Regions from separate parts of the Arthrobacter sp. NPDC093139 genome, predicted to be linked through region 2. Evidence: predicted binding sites of a transcription regulator. Region 2 holds the regulator's gene; each other region holds the start of a gene.

Region 1 (5,952 bases), on a different contig from region 2:
GTAGCCAATCTCCGGGCTGCCTTCCCGGCTTATTGCTTTGGTGCCTACATCGAGAATGACCTGGTCAGGAACCCAGTCGCTGACCACTGTGCCGGCGACGAACAGCGCGATTTGGTCCTCCGTGCAGGCACCAAGCCGGGTGTTGTTGAGGTCATTGAACACGTACTCACCGGGCCGAATCTCGGTGATCACGCTACTGGTGGAGAACTCCACTGTTGGCGTGGATCCAGCGCTGACTACCTCCGCTGTGATGCCTGCCGCGCTGAGGCTGCGCACAGCGGTGGTGAGCGCGGCGTCCTGGTCCTGCGCAGCCAGTTTGCGGGTCTCAGGACCGGCGCTGCCGTGACCTGGATAAGTAAAGACACCTACCGGCAGCAGACCGCGCTTGCGGGCGGCAAGTGCTAGGTCGCAAGCGGCTTCCGCCGGTGCACCGGAACGACGGGCACCGCAATCGACCTCGATTACGACCTGCAGCCGATCGGCGTCGTCCCCCATCGCATCGGCGAGAGCATTGATCGCGGCGAAGTTGTCGACGCCGACCCGCAGACGGGTGGTCTCGGCAAGCCTGCGGATCCGCGGCCCCTTCGTCCCAGAGGGCCAAATCGGGTAGGCGATGAAGATGTCCTCGAACCCGGCCGCGGCGAAGACCTCTGCCTCGCCCACATTGCCTGCGGTGATTCCGACCGCCCCCGCCTTGACCTGCCGGCGGCCGATCTCGACACATTTGTGCGTCTTGACATGCGGCCTGACGTCGAGGCCTTGCTGGGCCGCGAAGGCCTGCATGCGGTCGATGTTGTCCTGCATCACGTCGGCAAGGATGATCGGGGCCGGGGTGTCGACTCGCTCGACGAGAGCGTCCAGTGCTCGCTGAAGCCGGTTCACGCTGTACTCCTCATGATTCTGTGTATGAATGATCGAGGGTAGCGACGCTGGCTTCCTCGAAATGCTGATTGTTCGGGACCCGCATGCGCGGGTCCCGAACAATCTGCGGGTCCCTAGACGGCCGTGACGACCATCTGGATTTCTACCGGGGTGTTGAGGGGCAGTCCGGCGGCACCGATCGCGGTGCGGGCATGCCGTCCGTTTTCGCCCAGGACCTCGATGAGCAGTTCACTGGCCGCGTTGGCGACCTGAGACTGCAAAGCGAAGTCCGGCGGGCTGGCAACAAATACGAGCATCTGCACGATCCGGACCCGGTCCAGATCGCCCACAGCCTGTAGGCAGCGGCGAGGCAGTTGAGCGCGGCGTGGCGCGCGAGCTCCTTCGCCACTTCCAGCTCCACATCGTTGCCGACGATGCCCTGGCCCAGCAGCACGCCGTCCTTGAAAGGCAGTTGTCCCGAGATATAGATGCTCTCGCCCACTGCCCGGTGGTGAACAAAGTAGGCGTTGCCGTCGAGCTCGGGCAGTTCCAAGCCGAGGGCCTGGAGCCGTTCTGAAGCTGTATCGCCCTTTACGGTTTGAGGTAGTGGCAGGCTCACGATCTAATTGTCCGCTTAGGAGGCGTCAGGACGCGGCAGGCCGAAGAGGACCGGGAGGTCCGAGATGTCGGTGATGCGCTCGTAGCCGAGCCAGTATTCGTCGTGCTCGAAGCCGCGGTCGACGTAGACCTTGTTTTCGATGCCCATGATGGCTGCCGGGCGGTGGTCGTACATCGGGCTGGCAGAGACGTGCACGATCTCGTCCGGGGTCACGCCGAGCTTTTCGAACATGTACTCAAACGCTCCGAGGCGCGGCTTGTACATGCCCATCTGCTCGGCGGTGATCATGACCTCGAACGGGGCCTTAAGGTTCGCCGCAAGCTGCTCGGCAACCGCGGTGTCGCTGTTGGTGATGATGACCAGCGGGACGGCCTCCGCGAGGCGGTTCAGCGCCGCGGTGACTCCGGGGTAGGGGCCAAACGAGGGGATCCGGTCGTAGACCTCGCGTGCCTCGTCGGCGCGGAACTCGATGCCGACCTTGCGCGAAGCGCGCTCCATGGAGTCGTTGACGATCTGGTGGAAGGGCTTGTACGCGCCCGTGCACTCGTCGATCCGGTACGCCTTGCAGATCCGCAGGTACTCATCGGCGACCTCCGCGGGCAGGCGCTCGCCCAGGACGTCACGCATCAAGTCGTTGATCGCGAACTTGATGAGCGTTCCGTTCATGTCGAACGTGGCGAACTTCGGCTTGGTTTCGAATTCGAATGCCATTTGATCCTCCTAAGTTGACCTCTCGTCGATTGTCGACAAGATCGTGTTGATACTCGACGATACTTCTTCCGACCACAGAAAGTCAACGAAATGTTCTACAGTAGGACATGTCGGGCCTTAAGGCGCTGAACGCATTGAAGAGGGCGCTCAGCGCGTGAACCCTGGCCTGACCGGCGCGGCTTGATCCCATGGGGTGTCCGGGCTTGGTCAGCAGCGTCGGGTCGGCTTTGGACCGGCTGTAGTCGAAGGCCCGCTCCAGTGCCGGGAAGTATTCCAGCAGCCGGGCTTGCAAACGGTTGTTGTGAGAGCAGCCGCTTTCCGTCGGCGTCGATCACAACACAGCGATGATGGGCTTTGCCAGCGTCAATACCGGCCCATACGTGCACCAAGAACAGCCTCCAGTCTGCTGAATGGGTAGTGCCCAGCAGATAACCGCGCCGTCGTGTCCTTATCCGGCGATCATGTCGCGTCTCTCAATCAGCGGTCCGGTCATCGCGGGGTGACGAGCGGCCAATCCTACGAAGCCGTCACGAAACCGTCCGGCACAGCAACCAAAGCCATGCCCGCCTCCCCTGGGTAGCCACGACCCTGCAACGGCCGCGGAACTGAGCCCGGTAACAACATAAGGAACCATTCCTCAAGCGGCTGTGAATTGTGTCCAATCGGGGAAGGGGTCCACGGGCAGTGGGTCCGCACGCAGTGGAACACCAAGCAGTGGTGGGTCAAGGCCCTCGTTGTCCGGTTCCTCGAGACCGTCTGGCCAGTCGAGGTGGTCGAGTCTCTCAAGGTAGTTTGGCAAGTGGGGTGGCTCCCAGTCCTGTTGTTCGCTGGGATAGTGCCGCCCCGCCTGTGAAATCCAGCCGGGCGGGCTGTCACGCGTCGCGTTGACCGGCCTCCAGAGCGTCGTGTGTTTCAGGCGGTGGTGTTTCGGGCAGGGCTGACCCAGGTTGGCGATCCCGGTGCCGCCGCCTTCGGACCAGGCCAGCAGATGATCCGCTTCGTTATCCAGGGACTGATTGTTGCAGCCGGGAAAGGGACATTTCCCGTCTCTGAGCCGGAGCCATTGGCGCATCGGTTTCGTCAGCCGGTAACTGGTGCGTCCGATCTCCAGTGGTGCCCCGTCGCGGGGATCGGTCAGCACCCGCAGGAACGACGTCGCCCCATCTGCAACCAGCCTTCGGGCTATCGACGCCGGAACCGGGCCATACCCGTCCAGTACGGCCGGTTCCTCTCCGGCATCAAGCAGCGAGAACACCGGAACTGTGACCAGCACCTGCGCCGACGGCGACAGGATCCCTTCCGCCAACCCGCCGGCCACACTCTTCGCTTCACCGTATAACAGCCAGCCAGCGGCGACGTCCGCGCGCAGTTGCATCAAAGTCCGTGACTCCGCCGGGCCCTTCAGAGCACGGGCCGCATCTGTGCTGCGGTTCCAGATGCCCGCCGCGGTGTCCGCGGGCAGATACGCCGACAACCAGGCCATTCCGTCCCGGTCCGGGACATACTCGACCCGCCGGTCCTTCACGCTCCTGCGGTGCCTGGTTTCGATGCTCACCGGATGATGCCGTTCCCGCCAGGCACGCGCCCTGGCCCGGAACCTGCCCGGCACCAACTCCCCTGCCAGGCAGCCAGGCCCACGCCGGGCAGCGCCCAGCCTGACAGCGTCCACATCGGACCACTCCGGGTCGGACTGCTCCGGGACGCAGGCTTCCAGGAAGTGGGTTTCCAAGGCCGTTGCGGCCGCAGGTTCCAGGTTGGCTGTTTCATCACACAGGATCCGGGCGTGCTGCCAGGAAATGCTCCCGGAGCTCAATGTGGACAGCGTCAACGGCCGAGCGGTGGTCAGGGTTCGGGCGTCGCCCAGCAAGGCCGCGGCGCTGCGTTCACTCACCGTCAAAACGCAGGCGACCTCAGCGGTCACGGCGATCTCCTGGGCCGTGCGCTCCTGCGGGGAACTGGCCGGTCCCGCCAAGGCCTCGGCAGCGGCGGCGTACCCAGCCGCGAAATGAACCTTCAAGGCCGCCAGCTGGGCCTCCATCCTGCCCACCTCCGCCAAACCGTCCAAACACGCGTCCGCCGTACCCCGCAGAGGATCCTGGTGCAAAAGAGGAGCAGCAGTGGCCAAGGCCACGCCTCCGGTCACGTCCCCGTCCACCTCGCCGGTCCCGCGGCGGACAACAACAGCCAACGCAGCGACAGAGGCTTCGATGCCCTCCAACGACTCCACCACCGCCCTGTCATCCATACAGAGAGCATGACATCGGGCACCGACAAAAAAGCACGCAGTGAAAAAACGCTGCGACGAGGAGCGTCAACGTTCGGCAACGCCGACTCCTCCCGGGCATAGGTGGTTAGCGCCGCCGCGCCATAACCTAACGCCCCCGTAACCCAACTAAGCGAGGCGATAACTTGTTTGGCATGAGGACATAATCGCAGGTCAGGTACTACTTGGCGGCAGCCTTCACAGCGGCATTGAAGGATTTCAGGCGGCTGATTTCCACTTCCACCGGATCCACCACAAGGTTCCCGGCTACCTGCGTAACTGCCGCGTTGAGGCGCCTCCGCGCTGCGGCCATCCGGGCGTGCGCAACCCCCGCTGTGATGAACTTGGCGGTGACCGCAAGGAGTATGCCCAGCACTGCGCCTCCGGCAATCATGAGCGTGGGAACAGGCCAGCCCTCCACACGGGGCACCTCCGGGACCGGCAACTGCAGGTAACCGAGGACGGCGAGCAGACCCAGCCACCCCAGTCCGCCTGCGGCCGTCAGCAGCGACAGCCACTGGAGCACGTTGAAGACACCCCACCACCAGGACTTCCGTCCGGCTCTGAGGTCAGTCCCGGCGATGGCTTGGTCGAGGGCGTCCGGGAGCCGGTCCCTCCCCGTCCGGGCAGCATTCCGGATGGACGCCCGCCAAGGGCCTGGTGCGCCGTCGCTCGCGGCGTCGGCAAATTCACGGACCGCGGCGTCTGTCCTGGCCCGTTCAGGTGCGCCGGCCGCAGGCAGGGAGGTCCTGTTCACCTCGGGGTTGGCGGCGCGCCGCAGGTTCAGGCGCCGCAGCGGATCCGGCCTGAACCGGACGAGCCACCGCGTTACCGGCCAGCCGGTCCTCCGGATGGATTCCTGCCTGTAGGAGCGTCCCACAGCATCGACCACGAGCGGAACGTTGGCCGCGATGGCCAGCTCCTCCGCCAGCCGCGCCTTCGATCCGCTTTTCACGCCTGCTGCCTCTCCTGCCCCGGACGCCTCCGACAGCCGGGCCGAGGCCTTGGAGACATCGGCGGAGAGCCGCAGGGACAGGGCTGCCCTCCGGTCTACGACCTGGCGGATTGCTGCGCGGACGTTGTCCACTCCGGCGCCGGTCAGGGCTGAAGCGGCCACAACCTGCACTTTCCCGAGGCCGTCCCGGGCGAGGATTTCCTTGAGCGACTCAAGCACGAGCGGTAGGTCAGCTTCGGGAAGCCTGTCGATCTGGTTCAGCACTACGAGCGTGACGGCGCCGTGTGAAGCCAGCGGGGCCAGAAAATCATTATGAACGGCGGCGTCGGCGTACTTCTGCGGATCCAGCACCCAGACGAGGACGTCCACCATTCCCACGAGCCGCTGCACCGTATCGCGGTTTGCGGTCCTCGTCGAATCGAAGTCCGGCAGGTCGAGCAGGATGAGGCCGCTGGATTCGTCGGCGAAGCCCGGCACGGGCTGGCCATGATGGCGCTGGCGAACCTCCAGCCAGTCGAGCAGGGCTTCGCTGCCGTCCACTCC
Region 2 (5,952 bases):
CACCCCGGCGCTGGACAGGCCGGTGAAGGTGGCCCTCGTCAAAGGCCGCGCCAACTACGTGTGCCGGCATAAGCTCGAAGGCGGGTTCCCGTCCGAGGAGCCCTCCGAAGGGCAGCTCTTTTCGCTGGGCGAGGACACCAGCGTCCCGCACTTCGCCGCCGCGATGGGCGGACCGTCGTCGCAGCTCGGCAAAGAGGTGGTCCGGCTCCGCGAATGGGCGGAAAAGACCGCCACGGGGGACCGCGACGAACTCCTCCCGGGGGTGACCGACCGTGCCTGGAGGCAGGTCTCTGTTACATCCATGGAGTGCCTCGGCGCGCAGAAGTGTCCCCTCGCCGAGGAGTGCTTCAGTGAACTGGCCCGGCACGAAGCGGCTGAGGCCGATGTCGTGGTGACCAACCATGCCATGCTCGCCGTCAGCGCCTTCGAGGGCCTTGCCGTGCTGCCGGAGTACGACGTTGTGGTGGTGGACGAGGCCCACGAGCTCCAGGACCGCGTCACCGGCGCTGTTTCCGGGCAGTTGTCTGTCGCCATGGTGCATGCCGCAGCCTCGGGCGCCCGCAAGCACACAGGCATTACCGTGGATGCCCTCAACAACGCCGCAGCCAACCTTGAACTTGCCCTCACCGGCGTTCCCAGCGGGCTGCTTCCGAACGGACTCAACGCGGAGCAGCTCGACTGTGTGGACCAGCTTCGCGAGGCGTGCCGGGCGGCGCTGTCAGATTCAAAAGGGGACAGCAACAACGCGGTCGACGGCGGGCGGCAGCTCGCGCGGTCCCGCCTCCTCGTCATCATGGAGCTGTGTGAACGGCTGCTCGCCGCGCGCGAGAACCGCGAGGTCGTGTGGTTTTCGCGGAACAGCACCTTTGACCCGCAGCAGGGCTATTCGGCACCCGACGACACGCAGCCCGCGCTGATCAACATTGCACCCCTGAGTGTTGCCGGGCGCCTCCGGGAGGGCCTGTTCGAAGGCCACACCGTGGTCCTGACCTCCGCCACGCTGGCAATCGGCTCCGCGTTCGAACCCGCCGCAGGCGGACTCGGTCTCCTGGGTGAAGGCGCCCCAAGCTGGACGGGCGTGGACGTGGGGTCCCCCTTCGACTACCCGAAGCAGGGCATCCTGTACGTGGCGGGGCACCTGCCCAAGCCGGGCAGGGGGACCTCGCCAGAAGCGCTCGACGAACTGGAAACGCTGATCCGCGCCTCCGGCGGGGGAGCGCTGTGCCTGTTCTCGTCCCGCCGGGCCGCCGAGGATGCCGCCGAGGCGCTGCGCCCCCGCCTGGACGTCAGCGTGCTCTGCCAAGGCGACTCAACCATGACCGCGCTGGTGAAGCAGTTCGCCGACGAACCCGACACCTGCCTGTTCGGCACCATGTCCCTGTGGCAGGGTGTTGATGTTCCCGGTGGTTCCTGCCGGCTGGTGGTCATCGACAGGATTCCGTTCCCGCGGCCAGACGACCCCCTGATGACGGCACGCTCCCGAGCCGTGGCCCAGGCAGGCGGCAACGGTTTCATGTCTGTGTCGGCCACCCATGCCGCGATCCGTCTGGCGCAGGGCGCCGGGCGCCTCATCCGGTCCACGGATGACAAGGGCGTGGTGGCAGTGCTGGATTCGCGCCTTTCGACCGAGCGCTACGGCGGGTTTCTCCGCGCGGCGCTCCCGCCGTTCTGGCCCACGACGGACCGCAAGATCGCCGTGGCGGCGCTGGAAAGGCTCGCCGGAGCGCGGTAGCCCTGGACTCGCTGACTTGCAAGCGGGCCGGAACCCAAACCGGCCGGAAGCGAAAGCGGGCTGTGGCCTACAGCGAACGCAGGACGGACACGACCTTGCCCATGACCACGGCGTGGTCGCCCAGGATGGGCTCGTACTGGGTGTTCTGGGGAAGCAGCCAGGTGTGGCCGTCCCGCTGCCGGAAGGTCTTGACGGTTGCTTCGTCGTCCAGCAGCGCGGCCACGATATCGCCGTTGGCCGCGTCACTTTGACGCCGCACCACCACCCAGTCTCCGTCGCAGATCGCAGCGTCCACCATGGAGTCCCCGGCGACTCTCAGCATGAACAGTTCCCCGTGGCCGACGAGCTGGCGGGGCAGCGGCATGAGGTCCTCCACCAACTGGTCGGCGAGGATGGGACCGCCGGCTGCGATCCGGCCCACCAGCGGAACGAGCGCCGTGTCTGTGGCGCTGGGCAACTCCGTAACAGGGGCACCGCCCACGCTGTGCAGCCTGGCTTCCTTCTCGGCGCCTGCGGATTTTGGGACCCCGGCATCGAGCGTCAGGGGCATGAGGACCTCCATGGCCCGGGGACGTTTGGGATCGCGCCGCAGGTATCCGAGCTTCTCCAGCTGTGAGAGCTGGTGGGTGACGCTGGACAGGCTGGCGAGGCCAACCGTGTCCCCGATCTCCCGCATGGAGGGAGGGTATCCGTTGTCATTGACCGAGCGCTGGATGGTTTCCAGGATCTTCTTCTGGCGGACAGTGAGTCCCTTGGGTGCTGTCCGGGACCGCTGGCTGCGCTGGGTAGCTTTGCCCTCGGAGGCTTGTGCTGCCATGTTCGCCAACGCCTTTCGTTCCTCCCGGCTTGCGTGGCTGCAGTTGCCGGGAACATCCGGCCTGAAATGTCAGACCCTGCTGATCAACTGCAGAAGTGGTTGTTCTTTGTTTCAAACGTAGGCCAGCCATAAGGCTTTTTCAAACATTTGTTCTAGCGAGTCTCGACTTTGTTCGTTGATAGGTGCTAAAAATGGAGAAGCAAAGTTCGAACATGTGTTCTAGTTCCGCTGCGAAGCAGCCCGGTTATTCGAAGATCCGGGCGTATGTCCGGCGGGCCGGGCACACGGGCAGCACAGAATGGTCCAGGAGGGCTCAGTTCATGTCAGCTACAACAGCAGGTCACCATTACCGTCCCGAGAAGCGCCGCAGCTCCGAGAGCCAGCAAGGTCCCGAAGGACTGCATGGCGGCGGGCGGCCAAGCGGGCCGGAAAGCAAGCCGCCGCGCCTGCGGCTCACCCGCCGGGGGCGGATCGTCCTGATCGGACTGCCGCTGGTGCTTCTGGCAGCGCTGCTCCTGTCACTCGCGGGCCTGCTCAACTCGCCGGCCAAAGCTGCCGATACCGCCAGCGGTCTGTCGGTGACGGAGACCGTCTCCGTAACGGTGCAGCCAGGGGAATCGCTGTGGGCCATTGCCGGCAGCGTGGACCCGGCCAGGGATCCGCGCGACGTCATCGCGGATATTGTCCAGCTGAACAACCTGGACAACGGCAAGGTCATGCCGGGACAGCAGCTGTTCGTCCCGTCCAAATAGGTACCGATCCGTCTCGGCCGGTCGGCCTGACCCGTCACAGTTTCCCGCTCGCCGCCCGGGGCACTTAAACTGTCCAAGTGACTGACCAGCTTGAGCGACTGAACCGACTTCCCCTGCGCACCAATCTGCGGGGGCTGACGCCTTACGGGGCGCCGCAGCTCGAGGTGCCGATCCTGCTCAACGTCAATGAGAACACCCACGGTGTGCCGGCCGATGTCAGGGCCGCGATATCTGAGGCCGTCGCTGAGGCTGCGGCGGGACTCAACCGCTATCCCGACCGGGAATTCACCGAACTCCGGGAGGCCCTGGCGGAATACCTGGGCCACGGCCTCTCCGCCGACAACATCTGGGCGGCCAACGGCTCCAACGAAGTCCTCCAGCAGATACTCCAGGCGTTCGGCGGGCCGGGCCGAACGGCCCTCGGATTCCCGCCCACGTACTCCATGTACCCGTTGCTGGCCAGCGGAACAGATACGGAATACATCGTCGGACAGCGCGCGGAGGACTATGGCCTGAGCGCCGAGTCCGCGGCCCGCCAGGTCCGGGAGCTGCGGCCAAACGTCGTGTTCCTGTGCTCACCAAACAACCCCACCGGTACCGGCCTGGGACTGGACGTCGTGGAAGCCGTCTATGAGGCCGGCGAATCCAGCCAGACCATCGTCATCGTCGACGAGGCGTACCACGAGTTCGCCCACGACGGCACTCCCAGCGCGCTTACCCTGTTGCCAGGGCGGGAGCGGCTCATTGTGTCCCGGACCATGAGCAAGGCCTTCGCCCTGGCGGGCGCCCGTCTTGGATACATGGCCGCCGCCCCCGAGGTGGCAGACGCCCTGCGCCTTGTCCGTCTCCCGTACCACCTGTCCGCCGTCACCCAGGCCACCGCATTGGCCGCGCTGCGGCACCGCGAGGCGCTCATGGCTGACGTTGAGGACATCAAGCAGCAGCGCGACAGGATCGTCACCGAACTCACCAGGATGGGGCTCCGACCGGCCGCGTCGGACTCGAACTACGTCTTCTTTGGCGGCCTCGAGAACCCGCACGAGGTCTGGCAGGCCCTGCTGGATTCCGGTGTCCTGATCAGGGACGTCGGCATCCCCGGCCATCTGCGCGTCACGGCCGGCACTGAGACGGAAACCACGGCCTTCCTGGAAGCACTGGAACGCATCCTGGCGAGGCAGGCTGCTCTTCCGGCCTAAACTTGAGGGTAGACCCCCGCAACGTCTGCACCCTTCCTGCATCAAAAAGGACACCTATCACTATGAGCGACACCGGAATCAAGGCTGCCGAGGCCCGCACAGCACGCCTCGAGCGTGCCACCAGCGAATCTTCCGTTCTGGTGGAGATCAACCTCGACGGCACCGGCGTTTCAGACATCAGCACCTCCGTCCCGTTCTACGACCACATGCTGACTGCACTGTGTAAGCACTCACTCATCGACATGACGGTTAAGGCCACCGGCGACATCCACATCGACGTGCACCACACTGTAGAGGACGTGGCCATCACGTTCGGCGAGGTACTGCGAACCGCCCTTGGCAACAAGGCCGGCATCCGCCGCTTCGGCGAAGCCACCGTGCCGCTGGACGAGGCGCTGGCCCACGCCGTTGTCGACGTGTCCGGCAGGCCCTATCTCGTCCACGGCGGGGAACCGGCGGGCCAGGAATACCACCTCATCGGCGGTCACTTCACCGGGTCCCTCACGCGTCACGTCTTCGAGGCCATCACGCTGCACGCCGGCATCTGCCTCCACATGAACGTCATCGCCGGCCGCGACCCGCACCACATTGTCGAAGCCCAGTTCAAGGCCTTTGCAAGGGCACTGCGCGCCGCCGTCGAACCCGACCCGCGCGTTGAGGGCATTCCGTCCACCAAGGGGGCATTGTGACCGGCAAGATCCTGAAGGACGGCGCCATCATCGACCCCTCGGCCACCGTCAAGCCGGCGTCGCCCGAGGGAAAGCCCACCGTCACCGTCCTGGACTACGGTTCGGGCAACGTCCGGTCTGCTGTGCGTGCCCTCGAACGGGCCGGCGCCGAGGTGATCCTGAGCTCGAAGCCGGAGGACGTCCTCAATGCCGACGGCCTGGTGGTCCCCGGAGTCGGCGCCTTCGAAACCGTCATGCGCGAACTGAAAGCCGTCGACGCCATCCGCATGATAGGCCGCCGTGTTGCCGGCGGCCGGCCCGTCCTCGGCATCTGCGTGGGCCTCCAGGTGCTCTTCGAAGCCGGCGTGGAACACGGGACCGAAGCCGAGGGCATGGGGGAGTGGCCAGGCAAGGTCGAACTCCTCCCCGCTGACGTTGTTCCCCACATGGGATGGAACACAGTCAAGGTCCCGGAGGGTTCCAAGCTCTTCCAGGGTGTGGAAAACGATCGTTTCTATTTCGTGCACTCCTACGGCGTTCAGACCTGGGACTTCGAGGTCGTGCAGCCGCGCATGGCGGCACCTCTCGTGACCTGGTCGGAACACGGCGGGCCCTTCATTGCCGCTGTGGAGAACGGACCGCTCTGCGCCACGCAGTTTCACCCGGAAAAGTCGGGCGATGCCGGCGCGCGGCTCCTCCGGAACTGGGTGAACGGCCTCCGCCACCCGCACGGCCGGACCGGAGCGGCAGCAGTGCCTGCGGCCGAGACGACGCCTGCGGCTGCAAC
Region 3 (5,952 bases), on a different contig from region 2:
CCAGGTCATCCATGACCTCGCGCATCCGCCCCGTCATTGCGCCGGGGCCTTCTGATTCCTCAGCTGCAATGCGCGTGAGCGTCAGCGCGGCCAGCTGCGGATCGTCGTACATGAGTCCCATGGCCCCACGCTACGCACGGCTGCCTCAGTTGTCAGTGATGGACTCCAGACGCCACGCGGTGGCGAGAGGTTCGCGGCGCAGCGTGAAGGTCCGCAGCGCGGAGTTGGAGCCGAGGCGGACCTGGACGCGCCAGTATTCGATATCCACCAGGTTCCCGGCGCCTACCGGTGCCGTGCGTCTGGTGTCCCACCAGGCGTCCCGGATGAACCAGTGCTGGGAGTCGGTATCGGGATCGACAATCCAGATCCGTCCGTCGTGACGGACGGCGAGGGGTTTGCCGGCCGGGTCGGTCCGGACCTGGACATCGTGGGTACGTGTGGGGGCTTCGGGCGTAATCGTCATGGGGCTTTCTTTCGTGCTGCGGTCGTGCGGGTGAGTGGGGTGGGGTCAGGCGGCTTTGACGAGGGGGAGTTCGTCCCAGTGGGTGGTGTAGCGGGGGGAGAGCATGTCGCGTTTCATGGTCCAGTCCAGGCCGGTTTTGATGCCGGCGTGGCCCAGGCCGATGGAGCCGCGGCCGTAGCGGCGGGTCACGTCTTCCAGGAGTGTTCCGATGTGGCGTTCCTCGTGGGGGTTCTCGAAGAGTTCCAGGGGTGATTGGTTACCGGAGGGGCGTAGATCTGTGACCATGATCCCGGCCCGGGCGTATTTGAGGCCTTCCTGGATCGTGGGCAACAGGGCGTGCGCGGCACGGGTCAGCAGGACCGGGTCCGCGGTCGGCATCGGCAGCGCCATGCATACGGACGGGTAGGACGTCTGGTGCTGGTTGTAGTGGGAGGTGCCGGCAAACGCGGTGAGGACCTTTGCCTGGAGCCCGTGTTTGGCCAGCCGGGCGGACGCCTGCTGGCCGTAGACGGACAGGACCTGCCGCAGTCCGGCCCTGGTGGTGACGGGTGTGGCGAAGGATCGGGAGAAAATCAGCTGGTCCCTGCCGATGCGTTCTTCCTCCATCGGGATGCAGGGGGTGCCCTGCAGCTCCAGGACGGTGCGCATCATGACCACGGAGAACTTGTCCCGGATCGCCACCGGATCCGCGCCGGTGAGGTCCAGGATTGAGTGGATGCCCATGGCGTTCAGGCGTTTGGTCAGCCGGCCGGCGACGCCCCAGATCTCCTCCACGGACAACCGACCCAGCAGCGCCTGACGCACGGGGATTGGGACGGAGTCCCAGTGGCACACGCCGTCGAAGGCGGGGTTGTGTTTCGCCCACTTGTTGCATAGCTTCGCCAGAGTCTTCGTGGGGGCGATTCCGACGCAGACCGGTACGCCGACGTGCCGGCGGACCGCGGCCTTCATGGCCCGGCCCAGGGCCAACAGCTCGGCCGGGGAGCCTTTGACTCCGAGGAAGGCCTCGTCGATGCTGTAAACCTCCAGCCAGGCGCTGTAGCGGCCGAGCAGCTCCATCACCCGGGCGCTGATGTCCCCGTAGAGTTCGTAATTGCTGGACAGGGCCACCAGCCCCCATTCCTTGGCCCGCGGGGCGAGTTTGAACCACGGCTCACCCATGGCGATGCCGAGTGCTTTGGCTTCGGGGGACCGGGTGACGGAGCAGCCGTCGTTGTTGGACAGCACCACCACTGGGCGGCCCTCCAGGGACGGGTCGAACGCCCGCTCGGCCGAGGCGTAGAAGCAGTTCACATCCACGTGCACGATCTGCGGCATCCGCCGCATCAGGGCCGGCTTAGACATCGCTTGCCTCAGACATGGTGAAGGCATCGGGTAGCGACACCCCAGATGACCAGATCCGACAACGCCGGAACCCGGATGTCCGGGTACGCCGGATTCTCCGCCTGCAGCACCACCCCGGCGGGAGTGATCCGCAAACGCTTGATGGTCAGCTCCCCGTCCAGGACCGCGACCACGACCGAGCCGTCCTGCGGTTCCAGGGCCCGGTTCACGATCAGTTCGTCCCCGTCGCTGATCCCGGCGCCTTCCATCGAGTCCCCGGACACCCGCACCACATAGGTGCTGGTGATGTCCTTGATCAGGTGCTCATTCAAATCGATGCGGCCGTCAAAGTAGTCCTGCGCCGGCGACGGGTAACCGGCAGCGACCGGCACCGGCGAGACCAGAACCGACAACAACGAGGCGCCCGCATCTATCACACGGGGACCGACAATAACGCCCACAACACACCTTTATTCGAATATATGTTCGATTAACTCAGTGTAGCCGTAGGGGCAGACAAAGGAACCATCCTCTTTCTCAGCCGAGCAAAGAAGCGAACGGGTTGCACGCCAATGGGGACAGCTTTGAGCTGTGCGGAGGGCTCCACCTGGCCCCCAGTGGGCACAACCCGTCCAACGCGACTTACAGGGGTTACCGGTCCTTGATGTGCGGCGGGAGTTCCACGTCCGCGGGATCCAGCTCTGGTCTGGCCCGCACAAAAGACAGAGGATGCCGGAACGATCTGCCGGACCACGCGACGTCGGCCGCGACTTCGACCACGAGCCCTTCGACCAGCGTCAGGTGCACCGGGCCTTTGTCCTTGCTGAATCTGTTCAGCGAGGTTTCGCTGATCTCTTCGGGCCACGGATGCCCGGGCTGCGCCGGGCGGAGCTGGCGGCCCAGCTCGCGCCCTGCGCGTGTCGAAAGGACTGTGGAGCGGCCGACGATCCCCAGCTGCCCATCAATGGGCAAGCCCGCGATGATCGCGTGGGGCTGCGTCAACGGCCCAAGGACGGCGGCGCACACGACGTCCAGAACGTTCTTGTGCTTCAACTTCAACCAGGAGCGCGAGGCGTCATATGTCTGCGATCCTCCCTTGAAGACCAACCCTTCAATCCCGGTGGCGGGAAGATCCCGTAGCCAGGTCTTTGCCAGTTCCGGGTCTGTGGTGGTGGGGGAGAGGGCCAGCGGGGCGGCCCATTCCCGGGCCAATTCTTCGAGCAGCTGCCGGCGACCGGCGAACGGGACACCGCGGACGTCCTGCCCGGCGACGGCCAGAACATCGAAGGCAACGAACGCGGCCGGGAACTCCTTCAGCAGCGCCGGCAGAGCCGCCCTGGACGTGACCATGCGACGCTGCAGCGCCTCGAAGTCCAGCCGATCCCTGTTCCATATGACGGCTTCGCCGTCGAGGACGACACCGGGCGGGACCTGAGCCCCGAGGGCTGCGGCCAGGTCAGGCAGGACCCGCGTGAGCTCTTTGCCCTGCCGGGACCAGAGCGTCACCCCGTCAAAATCTATGAGCGCGATCGTCCGGTACCCGTCCCATTTGGGTTCTGAATACATCACGCCTGGCAGCGCATCGGGTCCCGGGAATGTCTTGACGAGTTTCGCCAGGGCAACAGCAACCGGTGGTTGCAGAGCCGGCGGGATGGACTCGCTCATGGGCCCAGCCTAAAGGACGGGCCGTTTCTAGCGCTGCGGGCTGTCCTGGATGCCCTCGGCGGTGTACTTCTGGGTGCGCCTTATAGTCTCCGCCATGGCCCGTACGGACTGCGGGTCGTCCTGACAGCGGCTGCCGTCCCGCGTGCAGGCATGGAACGACACGCCTGCTTCCTTGGCCGCCTGCTGCAGTTCGGCCCACGCCGCTTCCAGGTCTGCCAGCTGTGCGGGGGTCAGCGGCTCGCGTTCCGTGGCCACCACGACGGCGGAGGGCTCCGCTGCGGCCGGTGCCCGGTGCCGGGTGAAGAAGCTTCGCAGTCCCACAGTCCATCTCTCCTGCTGACAAAGAATGTCCCGCCTGGGATTGGGGGAACCAGGCGGGACAATCCCACCGTACCCAACCCAGTCTGACAAGTCCCAAGGCAAAGGCAGGCTCGCAGGGCTCGCCTGGTTTCCGCTGCGCTTCAACAATGGGCGTCCGCTTCGCGGCCGGCTGTTGGGGTCCAGGGCGCGCCGTCGCAGAGCTCCGGACACCCTGGCCCTGCTTGTCTACGACGTTTTCTGGTTGCTGTCCTTCGGATTCTAGGCGTCCGCTCCACCCCGTCTAGCCCCTCCTTCGTCGGGGCCTGCGGCGCAGGAATTTCCCTACGGCGCTCCTTCGTCGCTGATTTCCTTCGGGAATTTCCCACACCTTGCCCTGCGGGTAGACAGGGCTCCGTCGGCCGCCGAGCAAGCAAGCTTGCCAGCAACCAAAAAACAACGGGGGAGAGGGGACGCTGGCCGGTCACCTGATCCGCCCCACTCACCCCAACTTCTCGGCAAGAAGGAGCAACACCATGAACGACTTCATCAAATTCACCGGCCCGGCCGACATCCTGGCCTTCATCCCGCACACGCTGTGCGAGGCCCCGAAGGAATCCTTCGTCGCGGTAACCATGCAGGGCAACAAGCTCGGCGCCACCCTCCGCATGGATGCCCCGTTTGGGCTGGAACCGGTCGCCTACGCCCAAACCATCGTGAGCTACCTGACCGCCGACGAAGCCGCCACAGGCAGCCTGCTGGTCATCTACACGGACGAAGACACCGCCGAAAACCCGCGCCCGTACTCCGAGCACGTGGAGGCGCTGCGCACCGAGCTGGAGACGGCAGGGATGCCCTTGAAGGATGCATGGCTGGTGACCTCCGAACTGTGGCGGAACTACCTGTGCACGGACACCAGCTGCTGCCCCGCCCAGTCGCTGGACGCGATCACCACCAGCAACGGCAACGCCGCCCTGATCTACCGGGGGAGCGCCGTCACCGGGTTTACGGCCCCGGCCCCGTTCAGCGGAGACGAAGGAGCCCGCGAGGCCATTGCCGCGCACAAGCCGGACGGGTGGCCCGAGGACCTTGAGGCCAGCCGGGCAACGTGGGCCAAGGTTCTGGAGAACCCCAAGAGCCTGACGACGCAAACCGCGCACGAGCTGGCGGGGGCGCTGCAGCACCCCACCATTCGGGACTACATGATGGGTGACATCATCACCCACGCCCCGGACCAGTTCACCTCCGTCATGCTCGGTGTTTTCGTCAGCCGCCCCGATTGGGCCCGCGTTGACACCGCCCAGGAAGTCGCGTTCGAACTGATGAAAGCAACCCCCGAAGGGCAGCGCGCCCCCATGCTGTGTCTGATCGGCTGGCTGGAATGGCTCAAAGGAAAGTCCAGCTTCGCCGCCCGGTACTTCAAGCTCGCGCTGGAAGACGTGGCCGGATACCGGCTCGCCGAGTTGTTGGCCGAACTGGTCAACCGTGGCCTGCTGGCTGACTGCAGCCGGGACCCCAAGAAGGCATATGATCGCCGCCTGAGCCGCTAACCGAAGGAGGCCGGACCTCACACCCGAGTGGTCCGGCCTTCCCCTTGGGGATCTCTCCCAGGTGCGCGGCGGCCTCCCCCGCTTCGCTCCGCCGGCCGCATTTGACGCTGACGCGGGCGCAGCGACTTTCAGCCAGCCCGCAGGAACTGCCGATACTGTGAAAGGACACCGCTGCCCTACACAGCCAAGGAGTCCTGAGCGTGGCCGAATACTTCCGCATGACAGAGGATGATGCCGTTGCCGCTGACGCGAGCCCCCTCGAAGACATCCTGGAGCTGAGCCTGCTGACCGCAGGCCCCGTGATCGGCCCGGTAGACCGGCCACTGGAAGACCACCGGCTCGACGAGCCGTGACACCCACGCAGCGCTGACGCTGCACCACAAGATTCCTCTTGCCGAGGGAAACGATAGAGAGCCGGCGCCCCAGGTGCCGGCTCTCTTGTCTTAAGGCAGGCTCGCAGGGCTCGCTCTGGTTTCCGCTGCGCTTCAACCAGTGAATGGGCGTCCGCTTCGCGGCCGGCTGTTGGGTCCAGGGCGCGCCGTCGCAGAGCTCCGGACACCCTGGCCCTGTTTGTCTACGACGTTTTCTGGTTGCTGTCCTTCGGATTCTAGGCGTCCGCTCCACCCCGTCTAGCCCCTCCTTCGTCGGGGCCTG

The links. The regulator LexA, encoded in region 2, represses DNA repair genes until DNA is damaged. The targets are predictions, from matches to a motif close to TCGAACANNTGTTCGA.
Region 1: ACIP90_RS20020 (DUF222 domain-containing protein) is a predicted target of LexA. The motif match lies at 4,593-4,608, and genes of this name have one in related genera.
Region 3: ACIP90_RS17980 (LexA family protein) is a predicted target of LexA. The motif match lies at 2,261-2,276, and genes of this name have one in related genera.

Annotation. Positions count from the first base shown of each region.
Region 1 is NZ_JBIVOO010000019.1:500-6,451, forward strand. Features, by position in the region: gene ACIP90_RS20000 (alanine racemase) at 1-882, opposite strand, end outside; gene ACIP90_RS20005 (RidA family protein) at 996-1,211, opposite strand; gene ACIP90_RS20010 (hypothetical protein) at 1,247-1,438, shown strand; gene ACIP90_RS20015 (haloacid dehalogenase type II) at 1,496-2,191, opposite strand; gene ACIP90_RS20020 (DUF222 domain-containing protein) at 2,829-4,436, opposite strand; gene ACIP90_RS20025 (GTPase) at 4,636-5,952, opposite strand, start outside.
Region 2 is NZ_JBIVOO010000003.1:44,033-49,984, reverse strand. Features, by position in the region: gene ACIP90_RS06140 (ATP-dependent DNA helicase) at 1-1,732, shown strand, start outside; gene lexA (transcriptional repressor LexA) at 1,800-2,549, opposite strand; gene ACIP90_RS06130 (LysM peptidoglycan-binding domain-containing protein) at 2,870-3,301, shown strand; gene ACIP90_RS06125 (histidinol-phosphate transaminase) at 3,379-4,497, shown strand; gene hisB (imidazoleglycerol-phosphate dehydratase HisB) at 4,560-5,186, shown strand; gene hisH (imidazole glycerol phosphate synthase subunit HisH) at 5,183-5,952, shown strand, end outside.
Region 3 is NZ_JBIVOO010000014.1:43,931-49,882, forward strand. Features, by position in the region: gene ACIP90_RS17965 (hypothetical protein) at 1-121, opposite strand, end outside; gene ACIP90_RS17970 (hypothetical protein) at 146-463, opposite strand; gene ACIP90_RS17975 (Y-family DNA polymerase) at 509-1,789, opposite strand; gene ACIP90_RS17980 (LexA family protein) at 1,816-2,247, opposite strand; gene ACIP90_RS17985 (ATP-dependent DNA ligase) at 2,438-3,451, opposite strand; gene ACIP90_RS17990 (hypothetical protein) at 3,479-3,772, opposite strand; gene ACIP90_RS17995 (DUF4192 domain-containing protein) at 4,285-5,298, shown strand; gene ACIP90_RS18000 (hypothetical protein) at 5,499-5,651, shown strand.